DNA from 2 places in the Acidovorax sp. SRI_002 genome. Region 1 is predicted to be linked to the other one. Evidence: predicted binding sites of a transcription regulator. Region 1 holds the regulator's gene; the other holds the start of a gene.

Region 1 (4,176 bases):
GCGCGGCTGGCGAGCAGTTCGGCAGGCTGTGTGGCAAACATCAAGAGGCCCGACGCCGCCGCCAAGCCAAAACCACACAATGCCAGCGACAGGCTGAGCCGCGCCAAATCCTTGACGGGCAGCGCCGCCCCACGGCCAAACACCCGCAACTCCAGCAAGACCAAGTTGCCCAGCAGCAAGGCAATGCCTACGATGTGCACCACCTCCAGCGCGGGGTAGGCCCACGCATGGGACTTAAGAGCTGCAAAAAACATCGGAGCGGCCTTGTTGCTCAGTGCAGCAGTTCGAGCATCAGCGAGATCCTGGCCTTCAAGGGGGATAGCCCTTTGGAGTCCGGTAATGCGTCCCCCGGCTTGGGCAGCACCTGCCCCTCGGAGCAACGTGTGGTCCGCACCACGCGCACACCCGCCTCCTGGGCACGCAGCAATGCGGCCTCCAGAGCATGGTGGATGGTGCCATTGCCGGTGCAGGCCACCACCAGCCCCTGGACCCCATCTCGCACCAGTGCGTCCACCATGGTTCCCGATGCGCCAGCGTGGCTGATGACCACTTCCACGCGGGGCCAGGCTGCGGCATTCACTACATTTTGAATAGCATTCAATGCTGGAACACCAGGCGCCAGGGGCCAATCCTGCACAAGGCGGACAGCCCCCTCCTCCACCCAACCCAAAGGCCCGGCCTCGCCCGAGTTGAACGCATTCACCCGGTAGGGGTGCACCTTCTGAACCTGCCGTGCCCCATGAATTTCGCCAGCGGCGACCGCCAGCACACCCCGTGCGCCGGGCGTGACCGCCACAGCAACAGCATCCAGAAGATTCTGAGGCCCATCGGGCGTGAGCGCCGTGGCCGGGCGCATGGCACAGGTCAGCACCACGGGTTTCGCGCGGGTGTCCAGCACTTCATGCAGAAACCAGGCCGTCTCTTCCAGCGTGTCGGTTCCGTGGGTAATGACTACACCACGCACCTCGGGATCTTCCAGGTGGTGCGCACAGCGCAGCGCCATCGCCTGCCACACATGGCCATCCATGTCCTTGCTGTCGATCTGGGCCACCTGCTCCGCCACCAGCACGCCCCGCGCGGCCTGCTGCAATCCGGGAACAGCTGCAAGCAGCTGCCCGACCCCTACCTGCGCAGCGGTGTAGCCGATGTTGTCGCCAGCCTGCGCGGACGTGCCTGCAATGGTCCCTCCGGTACCCAAAACCACAATTTTTTGCCCACTCACTTGCGTACTCCGAAAAACTGGTGAAAAATACAGTTACTGGATTAAAAAACAGTTATCCATCACTGTAGCCGCCTCCACCGGAAACCACCATGCTCGACAACCCGAAACTCACTGCCCGCCAGCAACAGATTCTGGATCTCATCCAGACGGCCATTGCACGCACCGGGGCGCCCCCCACCCGTGCAGAGATCGCTGCCGAACTGGGGTTCAAGTCGGCCAACGCGGCAGAAGAACATCTCCAGGCGCTGGCGCGCAAAGGCGTGATCGAGCTGGTCAGTGGCACATCCCGTGGCATCCGGTTGCGCGGTGACACCGTGCGCTCCATCAATGCAGCGCGCGGCAACCAGTTCAGCCTACCGATTCCCGGACTCTCACAACTGTTGCTACCCCTGGTGGGACGTGTGGCGGCAGGGTCGCCCATTCTCGCGCAGGAACACGTTGACCAAACCTACAGTGTGGAAAACAGCCTGTTCCATCACAAGCCCGATTACCTGCTCAAAGTGCGCGGTATGTCGATGCGCGATGCCGGAATCATGGATGGCGATCTGCTGGCTGTGCAGTCCACCCGCGAAGCCCGCAACGGCCAGATCATCGTGGCCCGCCTGGGAGACGATGTGACGGTCAAGCGCCTGCGCCGTACTGCGACCGCCATCGAACTGCTGCCCGAGAACCCGGATTACCCGGTCATCGTGGTGCAGCCCGGCGAACCCTTTGAGATTGAAGGGCTCGCCGTCGGCCTCATCCGCAACACCATGCTGATGTAGCCACACCGCTCCATCGCATTCACTCATGAATTAGTTCGTTAGCTGCCGCACTGCAGGTGGCGGGCGTTTGGCGCACTGGTAAAACCGGTACGCCAGCCCTGCGGTGCCGGTTTATTTTGCAATCCTGCCTATGTCCAACCCCCGACCTTCGGAGTTTTCACATGGGAATTGCCTTGACCACCTTTTCTGCGCTCTCCGGGACTCTGCGTACCCTGACCCACTGGCTCCACACCTTCAAGGAGCCGTCTGCAGCAGACCTGCCTGCGCCCCGCCCCCATCCCGATGACACGGACCCGGGCCGCAGGAGCGGATCAGCAGGCACTGACAAGCCCCGCCGTCCATCCAACATCCCCAGCCAACGTCCACCGCGAGGCAACTGGCCCTTTACGGTCAGCCCGCAGACACCACCCACCTGTGCCACCACACGGTTTGTGGCCACCAATACCGATGCCCGGGCGTTCATACCGTCGCCAGCCGCTACCCGCGTTGCCTGTGGATCATCCAGATTGGCAGACGGCTCAGGCGGCAGGGCTGCCAAGGTCCTGCGCAGGGTCCCCACATCGGGCGGCTCAGGCCGACTGGTGATCGCTGGCCGCATGGCCGATGTGTGCGCCGAGCTAGACCGCCTGGCTGCATCCGAGGCGGCGCTGCAAGCCTGTTGAGCCCAAGGCATGCACCACCCAGCGATCCATTGACTGCTTTGCATATGGAGGGTGCTGCCTGATCGCTGTGGACTGCGCTTGTCGAGGTCGCCAACACTCCGTCACCAAAAGCCCCATCCTTTCCTGTGCCAGGGGGCGGTCCGGTATGAAACGACCGGCGTGGCCAAGGCACAATGTCGGGATGAACATTGTGATTCTCGACGACTACCAGGACGCAGTCCGCAAGCTCCACTGCGCATCCCGGCTCGACGCGTACACCGCCAAGGTCTACACCAATACCGTCAAGGGGCTGGGCCAGCTGTCCGTCCGCCTCAAAGACGCTGACATCATCGTGCTTGTGCGGGAGCGCACCCAGATCACCCGTCAACTGGTGGAGAAACTTCCCCGTCTCAAGCTCATCGCGCAAACCGGCAAGATCGGCAATCACATTGATGTAGCTGCCTGTACGGAACGTGGGATTGCAGTGGCAGAAGGCATAGGCTCACCCGTGGCCCCCGCAGAGCTGACGTGGGCACTTGTCATGGCCGCAATGCGCCGACTGCCGCAGTACATCTCCAACCTCAAGCATGGCGCCTGGCAACAATCAGGGCTGAAGACGGCGTCCATGCCTCCCAATTTTGGCCTTGGCAGCGTGCTGCGGGGCAAAACGCTGGGTATCTGGGGTTATGGCCGCATTGGCCAATTGGTGGCGGGCTACGGGCGTGCTTTTGGAATGAACGTCCGCATTTGGGGGCGTGAGGCATCACGCGCCCAGGCCTTGACGGATGGATACCAGGCTGCCACCACGCGCGAGGAGTTTTTCTCGCAATGCGATGTGATCTCGCTCCACCTTCGGCTCAACGACGAAACGCGCGGCATCGTCTCACTCGAAGATCTGTCTTGCATGAAGCCCACCTCCCTGCTGGTCAACACTTCGCGTGCCGAGCTGATTGAGACCGATGCCCTGATTGCCGCCCTGAACCGGGGCCGCCCCGGTATGGCCGCTGTCGATGTATTCGAGAGCGAACCCATCCTTCAGGGCCATGCCCTGCTGCGGCTGGAGAACTGCATTTGCACGCCCCACATTGGCTATGTAGAGCAAGACAGCTATGAGCTTTATTTTGGTGCAGCGTTCGACAATGTGGTGAATTTCATCAAAGGCACTCCCACCAACATCGTGAATCCAGGCGCACTGCAGGTGCGGCGTTAATTTGGCGCAAAAATCGGGCACATCCATCCTCGCTATTGCGGGAAGCAACAAGACTGGAAGCTCCTGACCTCAGTACGATTGCACCTTCTGCTGCGCCTAGCGCCGGTTTTGGTCATCGCCCGAGTCTTCAACAAACTCCAGCTCCTGGGCATTGAGCAGCCAAGCAGAACAACCTGCCCACCCCACCTAGCTGCATTTGAACAACAAAAAAAGGGCTTCCCAAAGGAAGCCCTTTTGTTTGGCGCTCTCCAAAGCCAAAAAGACCTTGAAGAGCCAGACCACTCCGATTACAGAGGGGTCTTCTTGCCGTCCTTGTAGACGTACAGAGTGATGGCGGGG
Region 2 (4,176 bases), on a different contig from region 1:
TCCATCAGCTCACGGCGCGCGGCGGCTTCGCCCTTGCCCATGAGCTTGGTGATGAGACCCTCGGTGGCGGCAAAGTCCATGTCGCCCAGCTGCACGGGCAGCAGGCGGCGGGTGTCGGGGTTGAGCGTGGTTTCCCACAGCTGCTCGGCGTTCATCTCGCCCAGGCCCTTGAAGCGGCTGATCTGGCATTTCTCGCGCGGCACGCCGTCTTTTTCAGCCTTGTCGAGGATGGCGGCCAACTCACCATCGTCCAGCGCATACATCTTGGCGGCGGGCTTCTTGCCCCGGGCGGGCACGTCCACGCGGAACAGCGGCGGGCGCGCCACGTAGATGTGGCCGGTTTCGATGAGCTTGGGGAAGTGGCGGAAGAACAGGGTGAGCAGCAGCACCTGGATGTGTGAGCCGTCCACGTCGGCGTCGCTCAAGATGCAGACCTTGCCGTAGCGCAGACCGCTCAGGTCCGGCGTGTCGTTGGGGCCGTGCGGGTCTACGCCGATGGCCACCGAGATGTCGTGGATTTCGTTGTTGGCAAACAGGCGGTCGCGCTCCACCTCCCAGGTGTTGAGCACCTTGCCGCGCAGCGGCAGGATGGCCTGGCTTTCCTTGTCGCGGCCCATCTTGGCGCTGCCACCAGCCGAGTCGCCCTCGACCAGGAAGACTTCGTTGTGGGCGATGTCCTTGCTTTCGCAATCGGTGAGTTTGCCGGGCAATACGGCCACGCCGGAGCCCTTGCGTTTTTCGACCTTCTGGCCGGCCTTCTGGCGGGTTTGCGCGGCCTTGATGGCCAGCTCGGCGAGCTTCTTGCCGTATTCAACGTGCTGGTTGAGCCAGAGTTCGAGCGCGGGGCGCACAAAGCCGCTGACCAGGCGCACCGCGTCGCGCGAGTTCAGGCGCTCCTTGATCTGGCCCTGGAACTGCGGGTCGAGGACCTTGGCACTGAGCACATAGCTGGCGCGCGCAAACACGTCCTCGGGCAGCAGCTTCACGCCCTTGGGCAGCAGGCTGTGCAGTTCGATGAAGCTCTTGACCGCGTTGAACAGCCCGTCGCGCAGGCCACTCTCGTGCGTGCCGCCCGCGCTCGTGGGAATCAGGTTGACGTAGCTCTCGCGCACGGGCTGGCCGTCTTCGGTAAAGGCCACGGCCCAGGCTGCGCCCTCGCCTTCGGCAAAACTTTCGTTGTTGCGGTCGGCAAAGCCCTCGCCTTCAAACAGCGGGATCACCGGGTCGCCGTTGAGCGTCTGCATGAGGTAGTCGCGCAGGCCGCCCTTGTACTGCCAGGTTTGCGTGTCGCGGGTTTTCTCGTTGACAAGCTGCACCGTCACGCCCGGCATGAGCACGGCCTTGCTGCGCAGCAGGTGGGTGAGCTCGCCCATGGGCAGCGCGCTCGACTCGAAATACTTGGCGTCGGGCCATACGCGCACCGAAGTGCCCTGCTTGCGCTCGCCCGCCTCCAGCGGCCTGGCCACCAGGGGTTCAATCACATCACCCGCCGAGAACACCAGGCGCGCCACCTTGCCTTCGCGGTAGCTGGTGGCCTCCAGCCGGGTGGCCAGGGCGTTGGTGACGGACACGCCCACACCATGCAGGCCGCCCGAGAAGCTGTAGGCCCCACCCTTGCCCTTGTCGAACTTGCCACCCGCATGCAGGCGGGTGAACACCAGCTCGATCACCGGCGCGTTTTCCTCGGGGTGCATGCCAAAGGGGATGCCCCGTCCATCATCCTCCACACTGACCGATCCATCGGCATGCAGCGTGACACGGATCTTCTTGCCATGGCCAGCCAGCGCCTCGTCGGCGGCGTTGTCCAGCACTTCCTGAACGATGTGCAGGGGGTTGTCGGTGCGGGTGTACATGCCCGGGCGTTGCTTGACGGGCTCCAGGCCCTTGAGCACGCGGATCGAGCCTTCGGAATATTCGCTGGCGGATGCAGAAGACGGTTTGGCAGACATAGCGGCGGATTGTAGTGCGGCAACGCAGCAATAGCTGGATATAAAACCAGCCTCACCTTCGCCCCTGCTGCCAACTGTATTGGTTCCCGGTGTATCAGCACGTTTCGCGCAATCTGGCTACATTCCTGCGCATGCATACGAATCCCCCCAAACTGTCCATGTTCCAGGTGCTGGCCTGCGGTGCGGCCATCGTGACCCTGTCGATGGGCATCCGCCACGGCTTCGGGCTCTGGCTCTTGCCCATCACCCAGGAGATGGGCTGGACACGCCAGTCGTTCGCACTGGCCATCGCCATCCAGAACCTGTCCTGGGGCCTGATCGGCATTTTTGCGGGCATGGTGGCCGACCGGTTTGGCGCGTTTCGCGTGCTGATGGGCGGTGCCGTGCTGTACGGCCTGGGCCTGGTGGGCATGGCACTGTCGCCCACGCCCACACTGTTTGCACTGACGGCAGGCGTGCTGATTGGCGCGGCACAGGCAGGCACCACCTACGCCGTGATCTATGGCGTGCTGGGGCGGCAGATAGCGCCCGAAAAACGTTCCTGGGCCATGGGCGTGGCGGCGGCGGCGGGCTCGTTCGGGCAATTCCTCATGGTGCCGGTGGAGGGCTGGCTGATTGCGGGCCTGGGCTGGCAACAGGCGCTGCTGGTGCTGTCGATGGCCGTGTTGCTCATCGTGCCGCTGGCCTTTGGCCTGCGCGAGCCGGGCTTCAAGGGAGCGGCCCCCGTGAAGCGCGAGCAGACCATCGTGCAGGCGCTGGGCGAGGCTTTCCGCTACCCCAGCTTCAACCTGCTGATGGCGGGCTACTTCGTCTGTGGATTCCAGGTCGTGTTCATCGGCGTGCACATGCCCAGCTACCTCAAGGACCATGGCCTGTCGCCCCAGGTGGCCAGCTATGCGCTGGCGCTGATTGGCCTGTTCAATGTGCTGGGCACCTATGTGGCCGGCGCGCTGGGCCAGCGCATGCCCAAGCGGTTCATCCTGGCGTTCATCTACTTCGCGCGGGCGGCGGCCATCACCGCGTTCCTCATCGCGCCGCTGTCGCCGCTGTCGGTGTATGTGTTCTCGGCCGTGATGGGCACGCTGTGGCTGTCCACCATCCCGCCCACCAACGCGACCATTGCGCAGATCTTTGGCGTGCAGCATTTGTCGATGCTGGGCGGCTTTGTGTTCTTCAGCCACCAGATCGGCAGCTTCCTGGGCGTATGGCTCGGCGGTTATCTGTATGACGCCACGGGCAACTACGATATCGTCTGGTACATCGCCATCGGCCTGGGCGTGTTTGCCGGGCTGGTAAACCTGCCCGTCAAGGAAAGCCCGATCACGCGTAACGCCCCACAACCTGCCTAGTCCGCCCAGTTCGATTTACCTGACTGCACCGCATGAGCCACCCCACCCCGCCCCGCAAATCCGCGCCGCGCGCCCTTCGCTGGCTGGGTGGTGCCGTGGCCGTGCTGCTGTGCTTGCTGGTGTTTGGCATGTACACCGCGCCCGAGTTCATGGTGCTGCTGGCCGACCAGATGTGGGCGTGTTTTTGACGCCATCCACCGGGTTTTGAAGCGTTTTAGACCTCAGGTGCTAGTGAATAATGCACCGACAGCTATCATTTTTGTAGTTCTATGCACGGTACGGAAGCCCCTTCAGAATGGGTGCGGCGCTGGAGCCACCTGATCACCCCCCACAGCACCGTGCTGGACGTGGCCTGTGGCGCGGGCCGCCACCTGCGCTACCTGCGCGCATTGGGGCACACCGTGGTGGGGGTGGACCGGTCGGCCGAAGCCATTACCGCCTGCGCCGGCCTGGGCGACATGGTGCTGGCCGACATCGAGAACGGCCCCTGGCCTTTTGCAGGTCGCCAGTTCGGCGGCGTGGTTGTCACCAACTACCTATGGCGCCCACTGCTGCCCACCATCGTGGCCAGCGTGGCTCCGGGCGGGGTGCTGGTCTATGAAACCTTTGCCCAGGGCAACGAAACCGTGGGGCGCCCGGCGCGGGCCGAATTCCTGCTGGCGCCCGGCGAACTGCTGCAGGCATGCCGGGACCTGCGCGTGGTGGCCTATGAAGACGGCTTCATCGACGAACCCGCGCGTTTCGTGCAACGCATCACGGCCGTGCGGGAACTCCCACAGCCCGGCTGGACCTCACGACATCTTTTGTCCGTCGCGCCTAGTTAGAATGCCCTTTTACCGTTTTTCACTGCGGACATGACCTCTTCCTCCGTGCCTCTC

The links. Region 1 encodes LexA, which represses DNA repair genes until DNA is damaged. Its sites were predicted from a motif close to ACTGTATNNNNATACAGT; they were not measured.
Region 2: AC2YJX_RS11935 (DNA topoisomerase IV subunit B) is a predicted target of LexA. The motif match lies at 1,983-2,000, and genes of this name have one in related genera.

Annotation. Positions count from the first base shown of each region.
Region 1 is NZ_JBYCZW010000001.1:548,068-552,243, forward strand. It holds gene AC2YJX_RS02430 (hypothetical protein) at 1-254, opposite strand, end outside; gene AC2YJX_RS02435 (asparaginase) at 272-1,222, opposite strand; gene lexA (transcriptional repressor LexA) at 1,312-1,986, shown strand; gene AC2YJX_RS02445 (hypothetical protein) at 2,160-2,648, shown strand; gene AC2YJX_RS02450 (D-2-hydroxyacid dehydrogenase family protein) at 2,830-3,837, shown strand; gene AC2YJX_RS02455 (branched-chain amino acid ABC transporter substrate-binding protein) at 4,125-4,176, opposite strand, start outside.
Region 2 is NZ_JBYCZW010000004.1:147,750-151,925, forward strand. It holds gene AC2YJX_RS11935 (DNA topoisomerase IV subunit B) at 1-1,949, opposite strand, end outside; gene AC2YJX_RS11940 (MFS transporter) at 2,081-3,298, shown strand; gene AC2YJX_RS11945 (hypothetical protein) at 3,331-3,486, shown strand; gene AC2YJX_RS11950 (class I SAM-dependent methyltransferase) at 3,568-4,122, shown strand; gene dapA (4-hydroxy-tetrahydrodipicolinate synthase) at 4,153-4,176, shown strand, end outside.